2 linked regions of the Archangium violaceum genome follow. The protein of the gene in region 1 interacts with the protein of each later gene in a pairwise test. Links are inferred from orthologs where the notes say so. Each region holds a gene or a part of one and is shown in the gene's direction. Other genes may lie near its edges.

The links. The genes of interacting proteins can lie anywhere in the genome.
Region 2: the proteins of lpdA (region 1) and odhB interact in binary tests that used the Escherichia coli proteins (3 or more experiments, as listed by UniProt). The link is inferred for Archangium violaceum from one-to-one orthologs.

The regions. Positions count from the first base shown.
Region 1 is NZ_CP069338.1:10,607,506-10,615,024, reverse strand. The notes cover bases 2,622-5,500. They hold lpdA (dihydrolipoyl dehydrogenase), read left to right. Parts: upstream 2,622-3,301; coding sequence 3,302-4,699; downstream 4,700-5,500. Other genes in these bases: JQX13_RS44715 (DUF72 domain-containing protein), read right to left, coding at 4,731-5,500; JQX13_RS44725 (hypothetical protein), read right to left, coding at 2,622-3,226. In the rest of the region: JQX13_RS44735 (ribonuclease R family protein), read right to left, coding at 1-1,197; JQX13_RS44730 (hypothetical protein), read right to left, coding at 1,244-2,053; more of JQX13_RS44725, read right to left, coding at 2,093-2,621; more of JQX13_RS44715, read right to left, coding at 5,501-5,519; lipA (lipoyl synthase), read left to right, coding at 5,772-6,707; JQX13_RS44705 (dihydrolipoamide acetyltransferase family protein), read left to right, coding at 6,747-7,519. UniProt on the Escherichia coli protein: Lipoamide dehydrogenase is a component of the glycine cleavage system as well as of the alpha-ketoacid dehydrogenase complexes.
Region 2 is NZ_CP069338.1:781,418-789,056, forward strand. Bases 2,211-5,209 are described here. They hold odhB (2-oxoglutarate dehydrogenase complex dihydrolipoyllysine-residue succinyltransferase), read left to right. Parts: upstream 2,211-3,096; coding sequence 3,097-4,323; downstream 4,324-5,209. Other genes in these bases: JQX13_RS03355 (2-oxoglutarate dehydrogenase E1 component), read left to right, coding at 2,211-3,107; JQX13_RS03365 (cold-shock protein), read left to right, coding at 4,470-4,673; JQX13_RS03370 (S9 family peptidase), read right to left, coding at 4,780-5,209. In the rest of the region: more of JQX13_RS03355, read left to right, coding at 231-2,210; more of JQX13_RS03370, read right to left, coding at 5,210-6,996; JQX13_RS03375 (hypothetical protein), read left to right, coding at 7,112-7,639. UniProt on the Escherichia coli protein: E2 component of the 2-oxoglutarate dehydrogenase (OGDH) complex which catalyzes the second step in the conversion of 2-oxoglutarate to succinyl-CoA and CO(2).

The DNA.
Region 1 (7,519 bases):
GAGGGCGGGCACGCCGCGATCGATGAGCCACCCCGCGATGGCCTCGTTGGCGGCCACCATGAAGCGCTCGACCAGGGTGTGCGCCGTCGTGGGTCGCACGGCCTCGATGCCGGAGACCTCGCCCGTCTCCTCGTCGAAGGTGAAGCGGGCCTCCTCGCGCGCCATCTCGATGCCGCCGCGTCCGGCCCTCGCCACCGCCAGCCGTGCCGCCGCCGCGTGGAACCAGGGCATCGCCTCGCGCACCACCGCCATCGGTTCGGACACCTCGCCCTTGTCGAGGTAGTCCGCCACCTCGGTGTAGCTCAGCTTCGCCCACGAGCGGATGAGGCTCTCGTAGACGTCCATCGCGGTGACGCGCCCCTCCGGGTCGATGCGCAGCTCCACCGTGAGGCACAGCCGATCCTCGCCGGGCACCAGGCTGAGCCAGTTCGTGGAGAGCTCCTCGGGGAGCATGGGCTGCATGGCTCCGGCGAGGTACACGCTGGTGGCCCGCTCGCGCGCCACGCGATCGAGCACCGAGCCCTCGGTGACGAACTCGGCCGCATCGGCGATGGAGACGAACAGGCGCAGCGCCCCGTCCATGCCCGCGGGTAGCACGGAGATGGCATCATCGATGACGCGCGTCGAGGCCGAGTCCACGGTGACGGTGGGAATCTGGCGGAGATCCCTCCGTCCCCCGAGCGCGTGGGGCACGGAGAGGATGCGTTGCACCTCGGCGTGGGCCCGCGGGTCGAAGTCCCGGTGCAGCCCGTGGCGCACGAGGATGCGCTCCAGCGAGCGGTCCGCGCCCGGTTCGAGCTTGCGCAGGAGCCAGACCTTGCCGTCGTCGACGCGCGCCACCACCGCGTCATGGGGTTGCACCTCGACGCCGGCCGTCTCCAGGGGCCATTCGCCATGGGCCACGTCGCGATCGATGCGCAGGTGAACCTCGCCCTTGCGCAGCACGACCTCACCGTAGACCTCCTGGCGCGGACGCTTCAGGAGGGACAGCCCGCTCGCGCTCCAGCGGCCGTCCGCCGAGGCCGTCACCGTCGCGGAGACGATGTCGTCGGCGAGGTAGGGAGTCAGCTCGGGGGGCGGGATGAACGCGGAGAGCACCTCGTCGGATCCGGACGGATGCACGACGAGAAAGCCGAAGCCGCGAGGGTGGACGTCGATGCGGCCGGTGACGGTGCGCGAGGAGGTGGGCGTGTCCATGAGAGCGCCGGCATGCTACCCGGTCTCGCTGGCGCCAGGCCTCGTGTCACGGCTTCGCGAGGCTCCGATCCAGCAGCGACACCAGATCCGCCTGCACGCCCACGACCGCGAAGCCGAAGTTGCCCCAGTTGTAGATATCCCGACGCTTCACGTCCGCGCCGCCACCGAGCAGCCGCAGCCGCGCGTAGGCGTTCACGTCGTTCTTCGAGGTCAGGGGAACGCCCAGCGTCAGCGCCACGTCGTAGATGCCGCCCGTCGTGTTGTCGAACAGTCCGAAGGTGGACAGCGCGTCGGCCTCGAGCCCCGCCCACACCCGCGAGGGCAGTGTGTAGCGCAGCCGCGTCTTCAGCGCGCCCACCACGCCGATGTCGCTCTCCCTGGCGTAGCGCGAGCCATCCACCGCGCGCAGATCCACCAGTGCGTTGCGGATCTGCACGCTCGCGCCGATGTCCCAGGTGAAACGCTCGCCGTTGATGACCCGGAAGAGATAGCTGCCCCGGTACCCGTCGAAGAGGTAGCGGCTGTCCACCACCGTCCCCGCCGGGAACACCGTCCCCCGGAAGTCGATGTCCCTGGACAGTGTCGCGCGGGTGGTGAGGTCGAAGGGCGCGTACAGCAGGATGATGCCGTGGCGCTCGCCCAGCCGCGCCTCGAGAGCGATCCGTTGGGACCGGTAGAGGTTCGACTTCTGGTTGAGGTCTTCGGCCTCGTAGGCCGTGCCGGTCGGACCATAGCGTCCATCGTTCTGGAAGATGGCCGCCGGTCCCGTTTCATACTCGGCGATGAGCGCGGACAGCGGGCTTTCGGCCAGGGCCGGAGTGGCCATCAGGATCAGGGCGAGCAGGTGGATTCGCATGGCGGCCGCTTGGATGTCCACCCGCTGACCGCGTTGCGCTCACCGCGTTCCACGCACCTCCACTTCGTTCAGCGTGAGCCTGCCTTTGTCGGGAAAGACACTGAGCGCCTCCACGTCCAGCAGCGGCGTCGGCAGCGTGCAGCTCTCCCACTGTCCGGTGCCGCGGAAGCGGCAGGCTACTGGGAGCACGAAGCTCGTCTTCGAGTCCGGATCGTTCAGCCCCAGCTCGTCCGAGGTGCGGACGGCGGCGCGCAGGGTGCCCGGGCCACTGGCGCGCACGCGCAGGGCCGAGAGCCCCTGGATGGGCGGCTCGAACACCGCGCTCAGCGCGCCGTCCTTCTCCCAGCGAGGCGTTGGGGGCGTCGCCGGGGCGAGCTCCACGCCCGTGGCCTCCTGTCCATCGAAGGCCTGCTCCGCGCCCTGGGGGCCCACGGTGCGGCTCGGTTTCAGCACGGTGCTCGTTCCGGCCGGCGTCTGCTGGACGAGCTGTGCCAGCGCGGGCACGTCCCCCTGCACCACGGCCGCATGCAGCACGTTGGCGGGGAGTTGTCCCGCCCCAGCGCACACCGGGGCGAGCTGTCCGAGCAGCTCCCTCTGCGGGGCCTTCAGTGGATTCTGGGCCAGCGCCGCGGGCGCCAGCAGGGAGCGGGTGATCTCCGCGCAGGCGGCTTGAGTCCCCGGCCCGGCGTGCTCCAGGTTCCAGCGCACGTCCGCGAGGCCGGCCGGGCGCCCGGCGCTCAATCCCATCACCGCGCGTGTGACGTGACTCGCACAGGGATTGGTTCCGGCCGGGCAGCGTTGACACAGCGCATCCAGCAGCTCGCGAAGAGGCGATGTCCCAGCGTCGAGCGGAGCGCGGGCCTCCAGGGCGGCGCCCAGCTCACAGGCGCGCGCGGGGGGCTCGGGGCAGGCGTCGAGCTGCTCCCGGGCCCTGGCGAGGGCCGAGGCATCCTCGGGGGCTCGCACGGCGCCTTCCAGGGTCCGGTCCAGGGTCCGGCAGGCCTGGGGAGTCGCGGGGGAGCCGGCCTCCGGGCTCCTGGGGGTCGTGTCGATGACCACGGGGTTCGAGGGGGCGGGGCGCCCGGCCTGCCGGTGGGTGATGATGTACAGGCGGACGAAGGCCACCAGGGCCAGCGTCATCAGCAGCAGGGTTCGGAGCGGGAAACGTCGCAAGGTGCAAACTCCTTGATTCCGGCCGGGAGGGGTGGTTATCAGCGCCGCTCGGGTACATCCACTCCGGAGGCGTTCTTGGCTGAGAATTTCGACGTGGTGATCATCGGTTCGGGCCCCGGCGGGTATGTCGGCGCGATCCGGGCCGCGCAGCTGGGCCTGAAGACGGCCATCATCGAGAAGGACAAGCGCCTGGGCGGCACCTGCCTCCATCGCGGCTGCATCCCCACCAAGTCCCTCCTGTGGTCGGCGGCGCTGCTGCACCACATCCGTGAGGCCGCGGACTTCGGTATCGAGGTGCCGGCCCCGGTGGTGAACTGGGCCAAGGTCCAGGAGCACAAGCAGAAGGTGGTCACCAAGGGTGCCAACGGCATCGACTACCTGATGAAGAAGAACAAGGTGACCGTCATCAAGGGTCACGGCCGCATCGCCGGCAAGGGCAAGGTCGAGGTCGACCTCGAGGGCGGTGGCAAGCAGGCGCTGGAGGCCAAGAACATCATCATCGCCACCGGCTCGGTGCCCAAGTCCCTGCCCAACGTCCCGGTGGACCACAAGCGCATCCTCAACAGCGACTCCATCCTGACCATCGACCGCATCCCCAAGAGCCTGATCGTCATCGGCGCGGGCGCGGTGGGCTGCGAGTTCGCCTCGGTCTTCAACCACATGGGCAGTCAGGTCTCCATCGTGGAGTACATGCCCAACCTGCTCCCCATCGAGGACGTGGACTGCTCGAAGGAGCTGGAGAAGCACTTCAAGAAGCGGAAGATCGATCTGCACCTGGGCGCCAAGGTGGAGAAGGTGGAGAACACCGCCACCGGCGTGAAGCTGACCATGACGGTGGGCGGCGAGACCCGCTCCATCGAGGCGGAGCTCGTCCTGTCCGCCGTGGGCCGCGCCCCGGTCTCCGAGGACATCGGTCTGCAGCTCACGTCCATCAAGACGGACCGTGGCTTCATCAAGACGGACACCATGATGCGCACCACCGAGCCGAACGTGTACGCGATCGGCGACGTGATCCCCACGCCGATGCTCGCCCACGTGGCCAGCGCCGAGTGTGTGCTCGCCGTCGAGCACATCGCCGGGAAGAATCCCGCGCCCATCAACTACGATCTCACGCCGTCGGCCACCTACTGCTACCCCGAGGTGGCGTCGGTGGGCCTCACGGAGAAGAAGGCCAAGGAGCGCGGCTACGACGTGAAGGCCGCCATCTTCCCGTTCTCCGCCGTGACCAAGGCCTCCATCTCCAACGAGGCCTTCGGAATGATCAAGGTCGTCTCCGACAAGAAGTATGACGAGGTGCTCGGCGTGCACCTCGTGGGCCCGCACGCCACCGAGCTGCTCGCCGAGGCGTGCGTCGCCATGCGCCTGGAGATCACCACCGAGGAGCTCGCGCACACGATGCACGCGCACCCGACGCTCTCCGAGATCGTCAAGGAGGGCGCCGAGGCCACCCTGGGTCACCCGATCCACATCTGAGCCGGGTTCCTTCGTAGCACCCAGGTAGCACTCAGGCCGTCCGGGACTCCTCCGTCTCGGGCGGCCTTCGCATGTCCGCGGGTGGATGCACGCGCACGTGGCCCAGCAGCTCCGCCAGGTCGAACGCGTCCAGCAGCGCGTGCCCGTGCAGATCGTTATTGAAGTAGACCCAGGCCGTGCGCCCCTTGCGTCTCCACCGGTCCAGGTCGACCGCCACCGGCCACATCGCCTCGCGGCCATAGCGCCCGGCGTAGCGTGAGCCCGCTCCGTGGAAGCGCACGTAGCGGAAGCCTCCCGTGAGGCGGGGAGGGGGCACCGGCACGAGGTCGTGCTCGCACACCGCCGCGTCCCACCGGTCCAGCACCTCCAGCACCTCCTCGTGGTACCAGGCCGCGTCGCGGAACTCGAAGACGTATCGCACGTCACGGGGCAGGGCGGAGAGGAAGCGGTCCAGCCTCGCCGGGTCCGGCTTCTTCATGTGCGGCGGCAGTTGCCACAGCACCGGGCCCAGCTTGGGGCGCAGGCGGAGGATGACGCCGAAGAAGCGCTCCAGGCCCTCGCCCACGTCCGTGAGGCGCTTCATGTGCGTGAGGTAGCGGCTGCCCTTGCACGCGAACAGGAAACCCGCTGGCGTCTGCTCCCTCCAGCCGTCCACCGCGTCCGCCGTGGGCAGCCGGTAGAAGGGGGCGTTCAGCTCCACCGTGGCGAAGACGCGGGCGTAGTAGGGGAGCCATCGGCTGGCCGGCAGCTCGGATGGGTAGAAGAAACCCTTCCAGTGCTTGTAGACGTAGCCGCTCGTCCCCAGGTGGATGGCCCGCATGTCCCTAGAATGAGCACTCGGGCCCACCCGGGGAGGCGGAAGCCCGGGTCATGGTCCGCTCATCCTTCGAGCAAGCTGGGCTTACGGCCCTCGGGAAGGGAACGGGCCTCTCCGTCCAGGCATCCGCTGCCCGTTCCTGGTGGAGTCGTTAACAAGGAGTGAAGAGTCTGCAACCCTGGGAAGGTTGACGCCCGGCGTCAAGGCTTCCCGCTTGACCCTGCTTTCGCCCCAACCGTAGAAGGCCCGCGACCCATGGCAACTCCTGACCGTTTCCCCCTGCCGCAGGTAACCGAGACCACCCGGAAGCCCGAGTGGCTGAAGGTACGCCTCCCCCACGGGGAAGGGTACGAACGGGTGAAGTCCATCGTGCGCCGCACGAAGCTGTCCACGGTGTGCGAGGAGGCCCGCTGCCCCAACATCGCCGAGTGCTGGGGCGGGGGGACCGCCACGGTCATGCTCATGGGCGAGGTGTGCACCCGCGCGTGCCGCTTCTGCCACGTGAAGGTGGGCGCGCCTCCTCCGTTGGATCCGATGGAGCCCATCCACCTGGCCCAGGCCGTCAAGGAGATGGACCTGGAGTACATCGTGGTGACGTCCGTCAACCGCGATGACCGTCCGGACGGCGGCGCCAGCCACTTCGCCTCGGCGATTCGCGAGCTGCGCCAGCACTCGCCCAAGACGATCGTCGAGGTGCTCATCCCCGACTTCAAGGGCGTGGAGCGTGACCTGGCCACCGTGGCCGAGGCCCGCCCGCACGTGGTGGCCCACAACGTGGAGACGGTGGAGCGCCTCACCCCGACCGTGCGTGATCGCCGCGCCAGCTACAAGCAGTCCCTGAAGGTGCTCGAGTACCTCAAGCAGCGGCCGGAGCGGCTCTACACCAAGAGCTCCGTCATGGTTGGCCTGGGCGAGACGGACGCCGAGCTGGAGCAGACCTTCAAGGATCTGCGCGCCGTGGGCGTGGACGTGCTCACGCTCGGCCAGTACCTCCAGCCCTCCCAGTACCACCTGAGGGTGGAGCGCTTCGTCACGCCCCAGCAGTTCGAGGACTACAAGAAGCTCGCCGAGTCCTACGGCTTCCTCTACGTCGCCTCCGGGCCGCTCGTGCGCTCCAGCTACCGCGCCGCCGAGTTCTTCATGAAGGGCCTCATGGAGCGCGAGCGCCTGGGGCTCGCCAGCAACACCTGACGCCTTCTCAACCCCATACCCCGAAACGGACCCCCGCGAATGGCGATCTTCGAGTTCAAGCTGCCCGATCTTGGCGAAGGCGTGCAGGAGGGCGAGCTGGTCAAGTGGCACGTGAAGGCCGGTGATGTCGTCAAGGAGGACCAGACGCTCGCCGAGGTGATGACGGACAAGGCCACGGTGACCGTTCCGAGCCCCAAGGCCGGCCGTGTCGTGCAGACGCACGGCAATGAAGGCGACATGGCCAAGGTCCATCAGCTCCTCGTCACGTTGGAGATCGAGGGCGCCGCGCCGGCCCAGGCCTCGGGTCATGGGGCTCCCGCCGCCCACGGTGCGCCGGCCGCCGCCGCTGCCTCCGCCCAGCCCGTTGCCGCCGCTCAGGCTCAGGGCAATGGAGCTCAGGCCGCTTCCGCCGCCTCCAAGGTGCTGGCCACGCCGCTCACGCGCCGCATGGCGGCCGAGCATGGGCTGAACCTCGCGGAGATCGCCGGCTCCGGCCCCCAGGGCCGCGTGATGAAGGCGGACGTGGTGGCGGCCCTCGAGGGTGGCCGCTCCGCGCGCAACGAGGTGGCTCCCGCCGCTCCCGCCCAGGCCCGTCCGGCCGCGCCCTCGGTGAGCCCGGGCCGGGGTGACGAGCGCATCCCCCTGCGCGGCCTGCGCAAGAAGATCGCCGAGAAGATGGTGCGCTCGAAGTTCACCGCGCCCCACTTCGGCTTCGTCGAGGAGGTGGACTGCACCGAGCTCGTCGCGCTGCGCAAGCGCCTCAACGAGACCCTGGTCGCCGCTGGCGAGAAGACGAAGCTGTCCTTCCTGCC
Region 2 (7,639 bases), 9.8 Mb from region 1 along the record:
AAAGAGAGAGAAGTCCGGGGGGTTTATCACCCGGAAGCCCGGGTAGGCCAGGAAGTCACCCGGGTCCCGCGCCCCGCCCGGGGAGCCCAACGGATGAAGTTGCGCTCACGCAGCGCATGAATCCTGCTGCTCCCCCTAGCCAGGAAAGGCTGGAAGGGGGGCGCGCCTTATCAACAAATCGTGCCGAAAACCCCCCAACGGGGCGGCCTTCCAGTAAAAGACGACACGCCATGGCGAATTTCCAGGACTCGTACCTCTCCGGCGGAAACATCGACTTCATCGAGGGGCTCTACGCGCGCTACCTCGAGGATCCGTCCAGCGTGGACCCGAGCTGGCGCGAGCTGTTCCAGCGCAACGACGGCGCCGGCCGACCCATCTTCAACTCCACCCTGCTCGAGCCACCCGCGCCCGTGGTTCCGGGCAAGGACGGCAGGGGCAACAAGCCCGCCGCCGCGGTCGCACTGGCCCCGCAGACGGCCGCCACGGTCGCCTTCGAGCAGGACATGAAGCTGCAGGCCCGGGTGGACCAGACCATCTCGGCCTTCCGGCTGCGCGGACACCTGCGCGCCCGCCTGGATCCGCTCGGACGTCCCCGCCCGACGCTGGACCACGTGGCCGACGTGGGCATGGTGGACGAGAAGCACTTCTCCGCCGCCGAGCTGGAGCAGCTGGTGGAGAGCTCCAACGTCTTCCCCGAGGCGCGCGTCAAGCTCAAGGACCTGCTCGGCCGGCTGCGCCGCACGTACACCGCCTCCATCGGCGTCGAGTACATGCAGATGCTCGACAGCGAGCGGCGGCGCTGGCTGATGCGGCGCATGGAGCACGCGGAGAACCGCACGGAGTTCTCCGTGGAGGACCAGCGCCACATCCTCACCCGGCTGTCCTACGCCGAGGGCTTCGAGAACTTCCTGCACACCAAGTTCATCGGCGCCAAGCGCTTCGCGCTCGACGGCGGCGAGGCGCTGGTGCCCATGTTGGATGCCGTGCTCGAGGTGGGCGGCGGCATGGGGCTCAAGGAGGTCGTCATCGGCATGGCCCACCGCGGCCGCCTCAACGTGCTGACGAACATCCTGGGCAAGCAGCCCGCGCAGATCTTCAGCGAGTTCGAGGGCCCGCAGGATCCCAAGCAGCACATGGGCCGCGGCGACGTGAAGTACCACATGGGTTTCAGCTCGGACCATGCCACGCGCACCGGGCAGAGCATCCACCTGTCGCTGGCCTTCAACCCCAGCCACCTCGAGGCGGTGGACCCGGTGGTGGAGGGGCGCGTGCGCGCCAAGCAGGATCGCAGCGGGGACACCGAGCGCACCAAGGTGATGCCGCTGCTCATCCACGGTGACGCGGCCTTCATCGGCCAGGGCGTGGTGGCCGAGACGCTCAACCTCGCCGGGCTCGAGGGCTACAAGACGGGCGGCACCCTGCACGTCGTCATCAACAACCAGGTGGGCTTCACCACCGACCCGCAGGAGTCGCGCAGCTCCATCTACTCCACGGCGCTCGCCCAGATGCTGGACGTGCCCGTCTTCCACGTGAACGGGGATGACCCCGAGGCGTGCGTCCACGTGGCGCGCCTGGTCGCCGAGTACCGGCAGACCTTCAAGAGCGACGTCGTCATCGACCTGGTGTGCTACCGCCGCTACGGCCACAACGAGGGCGATGACCCCTCGTTCACGCAGCCGGAGATGTACGAGATCATCCGCAAGCACCCGACCGTGCGGACGATCTACGCGCAGCAGCTGGCGGAGAAGGGCCGCCTCCCCGCGGAGGAGTCCGAGGCGATCAAGCAGCGCTGCATGCAGGAGTTCGACGCGGCGCTCACCCGCGCCCGCGCGCACAGCGAGTTCAAGGAGCCGAGCGCGCTCGAGGGCCTGTGGAAGCCCTACAAGGGCGGGCTCCACAAGAGCGCCCCGCAGGTGACCACGGCGGTGGACAAGGAGACGCTGCGCGCGGCCCTGAAGAAGCTGGCCGAGGTGCCCGAGGGCTTCAACGTCCACCGCGACGTGGAGCGCACGGTGCTCAAGAAGCGCCAGGGCATGCTCCAGTCGGAGGAGCTGCAGTGGAGCGAGGGCGAGTCGCTGGCCTACGCCACGCTGCTCTCCGAGGGCTACACCATCCGCCTGAGCGGCCAGGACTGCGAGCGCGGCACCTTCAGCCACCGCCACGCCGTGCTGCACGACGTGAAGACGGGCGACGAGTTCGTCCCCCTGCGGCAGTTCCCCACCGGCAGGGCCCGCTTCGACGTCTTCAACAGCCCGCTGTCGGAGATGGGCGTGCTGGGCTTCGAGTACGGCTACAGCCTCGACGTGCCGGACGGCCTCATCCTCTGGGAGGCCCAGTTCGGTGACTTCGCCAACGGCGCGCAGATCATCATCGACCAGTTCATCGCCGCGGCGGAGACCAAGTGGCGGCGGCTCAGCGGCATCACCCTGCTCCTGCCGCACGGCTACGAGGGCCAGGGCCCGGAGCACTCCAGCGCGCGTCTGGAGCGCTTCCTCAACCTGTCCGCCGAGGACAACATCCAGGTCGTCTACCCCACCACGCCCGCGCAGATCTTCCACCTGCTGCGGCGCCAGGTGCTGCGCCCGCTGCGCAAGCCGCTCGTGATCATGTCGCCCAAGAGCCTGCTGCGCCGCCCCGAGGCGACGAGCAAGCTGGACGAGCTGGCCACCGGCACCTTCCAGGAGGTCATCCTGGACAAGGTGGACCCGGCCGGCGTGACGCGGCTGCTCCTGTGCTCGGGCAAGGTCTACTACGACCTGGTCAAGGCCCGGGACGAGCGCAAGGACGACTCCATCGCCATCGTGCGCGTGGAGCAGCTCTACCCGTTCCCCTTCGACGAGCTGGCAGGCCTCGTCGCGAAGATGCCGAAGCTCACCGAGCTCTTCTGGGTGCAAGAGGAGCCCCGGAACTCGGGCGCCTGGCACTTCATGTTCCCCCGCCTGCACGACCTGGCCGCCGCGCGGAACCAGGGCGGTCCGCTGAAGCTGGGCTACATCGGACGCGCGGAAGCCGCCAGCCCCGCCACCGGCTTCCCGCAGACGCACAACCTGGAGCAGCAGCTCATCGTCGAGGAAGCCATCCTCCGAGGAACCAAGAATGGCCGTTGAACTGAAAGTCCCGCCCCTGGGCGAGTCCATCACTGAAGCCGTCGTCGGGAAGTGGAACAAGAAGAAGGGTGACGCGGTGTCCGCCGACGAGCCCCTCGTCGTCCTGGAGACCGACAAGGTCACCATCGACGTGCCCGCTCCCGCCGCCGGCGCCATCGCCACCATCGCCTTCAACGAGGGCGACAAGGTGCGCGTGGGTGACGTGCTGGGCACCATCGAGGCCGGCGCTGGCGCCACCGCCACCGCGCCGCAGACCCCCGCTCCCGCTCCCGCTCCCGCCCCCGTGGCCGCCGCTCCCGCCGCGGCCTCTTCCGCCGCGGCCGACGTCCGCATGACGCCCACCGCCCGGAAGATCGTCGAGGAGAACAAGCTGGACGTGGCCCAGCTCAAGGGCTCCGGCACCGGCGGCCGCATCACCAAGGAGGACGCGCTCGGTCAGCTCAACCGCCCGGCCGAGGCCCCCGCCCAGCGTGCTCCGGCTCCGGCCCCCGCTCCCTCCGGCCCGCGCCCGCGCGCCGACCGCGAGGAGCGCGTGAAGATGACGCCGCTGCGCCGCCGCGTCGCCGAGCGCCTCGTCCAGGCCCAGTCCACCGCCGCCATCCTCACCACCTTCAACGAGGTGGACATGGGCGCGGTGATGGACCTGCGCAAGCAGCACCAGGAGAAGTTCCTGGCCCGTCACGGCGTGAAGCTCGGCTTCATGAGCTTCTTCATCCGCGCCGCCGTCGAGGCCCTCAAGGCCTTCCCCCAGGTCAACGCGGAGATCGACGGCGACGACGTCGTCTTCAAGCACTACTACGACATCGGCGTGGCGGTGAGCGGCAGCCGCGGCCTGGTGGTCCCCGTCGTGCGCGACGCCGACACCCTGTCCATGGCCGAGCTGGAGAAGAAGGTCGGCGACTACGGCGTCCGGGCGCGCAGCGACAAGCTCACGCTCGCCGAGCTGCAGGGCGGCACCTTCACCATCACCAACGGCGGCATCTTCGGCTCGATGCTCTCCACCCCCATCATCAACCCGCCCCAGACGGGCATCCTGGGGATGCACAACATCGTGGAGCGCCCGGTGGCCCGCAACGGCCAGGTCGTCATCCGGCCCATCATGTACCTGGCCCTCTCCTACGATCACCGGCTCATCGACGGCCGCGAGGCCGTGCAGTTCCTCGTGCGCGTGAAGGACTGCATCGAGGATCCGACTCGGCTGCTGCTGGAAATTTGAAATCCAGACAGACAGTAGCAAACGGGAAAACGGGCCAGCCGACTAGACAGGCGGTCGGCTGGCCGCCTACAACTTCACTTGTCACCCGACGGACGGGGGACGGGAGAACGAGTCGGCCCACGGCCGGCTCCTGACAAGGAAGCACAATGGCAACTGGTACCGTGAAGTGGTTCAACGACGCGAAGGGCTTCGGATTCATCGTGCAGGACGGCGGTGGCGAGGACGTGTTCTGCCACCACACCGCCATCAACATGGACGGGTTCCGGACCCTCGCCGAGGGGCAGAAGGTGGAGTTCGAGCTGGCTCGTGGTCCCAAGGGCCTGCAGGCGCAGAACGTACGCGCCGTCTGATGTCCCGAGCCACTCCGTACCCGTAGTGGCCTGAAGAAAAGGCCCGGCACCTCGAGAGGAGCCGGGCCTTTTCATTCGCGGGTGACCGCGCCCGGGCAGCGGGCCGCTACTTCGTGAGGTGCCGCTTGAAGTGGCCCATCACCCACTCGTACTGACGCTGGGTGACGAGCGGATCCGGCACCATGTGCGTGAGGCCGCTCAGGGGCAGCAGCTCATGGCGCTTGCCGGCGCGGAAGAGCGCGTCGGAGAGCTTGAGCGTGTGGAAGAAGTAGACGTTGTCGTCCGCGGTGCCGTGGATGAGCAGCAGCGGGGAGATGGGCCTGCGGGTGTCGCGCGCGTAGGTGAGCAGCGAGCTCTTCTCGTACGCCTCGGGGTTCTGCTGGGGCAGGCCCAGGTAGCGCTCGGTGTAGTGGGTGTCGTAGTCGAGCCAGTCCACCACCGGAGCACCCGCCACGGCCGCCTTGAAGACCTCCGGACGCTTGAGAGCGGCGAGCGCGGCCATGTAGCCACCGAAGCTCCAACCCTCGATGCCCACGCGCTGCACGTCCACCTCGGGCACCACCGCGGCGAGCGCCTGGACGGCGGTGGCCTGGTCCTCCAGCGTCACACCGGAGAAGTCCCCGCGCACCTCGCGCTGCCACTTCGCGCCGCGCAGCGGAGTGCCGCGTCCGTCGAAACGGGCGATGAGGAAGCCCTGGTCCGCCATCCACTGCGACAACAGGTGCGCCGCCATGGACTTGTGCACGACGGTGACGGTGGGGCCGGCGTACACCTCGACGATGGTGGGCAGCTTCTGGCCGGGCTTCGCGTTGCGCGGGCGAACCAGCGAGGAGTGGAACTTCAGCGGACCCACCTCGCGGAACTCGACGATGGGGGTGAAGCCGGGCTCCACCGCCACGGAGGGCAGCTCCCCCACGCGCGAGCCGTCCGCGCGCGCCACGTAGGTGCGCGGCATGGACTTGGGGCTCGAGTGGTTGATGACGAGCAGGTTGCCCGACTTGGACACGCTCCCCATCTCGACGGCCTCGCCGGTGGTGCCCGGGCGCACCTGCTCCGGGGCGCCGCCGTCCTTCACGCGCCACAGGTAGCTCTCCGTGGGGTTGGGGCCACCGGTGAAGTAGAGGGTGCGGTCCGCCTCGACGTAGCGGGCCAGGCCCCGGAAGCCCGCCTCCGGCTTCACCAGCGAGCGCGCCAGGCTTCCGTCCGGGTTGCGCAGCTCCACCTCGGGGCCACCGTTGCGCTCGGTGTACCAGAGGAAGCCGCTGCCATCCTCGAGCCACAGCGGGAAGGACTGCTCCAGTTCGAGCCAGGCCTCATCCTTCTCGGTGAGGAGCTCGCGCGTCCTGCCGCTGGCCACGTCCACCGCGAGCAGCTTCTCCTCCGTCTGCGTGCGGTTCTGCACCAGGAGGGTGAGGGGGCCCTTCTTCGGCCACACCACGGTGGCCAGGTACGGGTACTTCTCCGCGTCCCACCGCACCCAGACCGTCTTGCCACCCGTCACCGGGGTGATGCCCAGGCGCACCTTCGCGTTGGCCTTGCCCGGACGCGGGTAGGCGTAGTCCTCGGAGCCACGCTCGGGGTGCATCACGTCGATGATGGAGAGCTTCTCCACGCCCGAGGTGTCCGACTCGGTGTAGGCGATGGACTTCGCGTCCGGGCTCCACCACCAGCCGGAGAAGCGGCTCATCTCCTCCTGGGCGACGAACTCGGCCAGGCCGTGGGTCTTCGCCGGAGTGCCTCCGCTGGTGACGCGGCGCTCCTTGTTGGTGGCCAGGTCGATGCGGAAGACGTCGTTGTCCCGGACGTAGCCCACCTGCTTGCCGTCGGGGGAGAAGCGCGGATCGATGACGCCCTCGCCCGTCTTCAGCTCGGTCGACTTCCCGGTGGCGCGCTCGACGAGGTAGAGCTTGCCGGAGAGCGGCACCAGGATGCGCGCACCGTCCTCGGAGAGCTGGTAGGAGGTGAAGCCCCGGGCGCTCACGCGCATGCGCTCGCGGCGGGCCTTCTCCTCGGGGGAGAGCGTCTCCTCGGCGCCCTTGAGGATGGCCTCGGGCGTGAGCACCTCCTTCGCCTCACCGGTGGCCACGTCGAAGGCGAAGAGGGTCTGGATGGGCGCGCGGGGCTGACCGCGCAGGAAGAGGACGGTCTTCTCGTCGGGAGTGATGCGGGGGTTGACGGGACGTCCGCTCATGAAGCGGCGCGTCTCCGCGTAGTCCCGCAGGAAGGCATCTTGCGAGGTGGAGGACATGGGCTTGGCGGGAGGCTGCTGGGCGAGGACGGGGGCGCTCGTGAGAAGGAGCGCGGCTGCGAGCAGGATGCGCATGCGAGGCTGGCGCCCGAGGAACGGGCACTCCCTCCTTTGAGGTAGAAAGCGCGCGCAGCCTACACTCCTGGCGGCGCGCGGCCCGCAAAGAGCCGCGGGATGACGGTTATTCCCCATGATGGACGATGATTCGCAGAGGCACCTCCGACTGGCGGGAGTCATCCGGCTGGCGCTCGGTGGCGGGCGGGGGCCCACGGACGCGTACGTGTTCGATCCGCACCGGCTGGCGCTGCCCTCGTGGGCGTGCGCACTGGGGGACGGTCCGGCGGCACTGCTGGTGACACTGGACCGGCACCTGGACCTGGTGGTGCCAGCGGCGCCGGGCGCGGTACCGGATCGCTCGGCGGGCCTGAGGGCCCTGGACGAGCACGCGCGCTGGGCCCTGGACGTGCGCAACTACGACCACGTGCTGGCGGCGATGGAGGCGGGGCTGGTGGGCGACGCGCTGGTGATCGCACGCGGACGACCCCGGGGAACGTTCACCGGGGACGTGTATGTGGACACGCGGGGGCGCTCGCACCGGCTGGTGGTGGTCCCCACGGTGGACCGGGCCGCGGAGGCCTACAACGCGCCCGCCCCCGGTGATGCGGTGCGTGAAGTGCTGGCGTCCGCCGAGCGCGTGCTGCTGGACGTGGACCTGGAC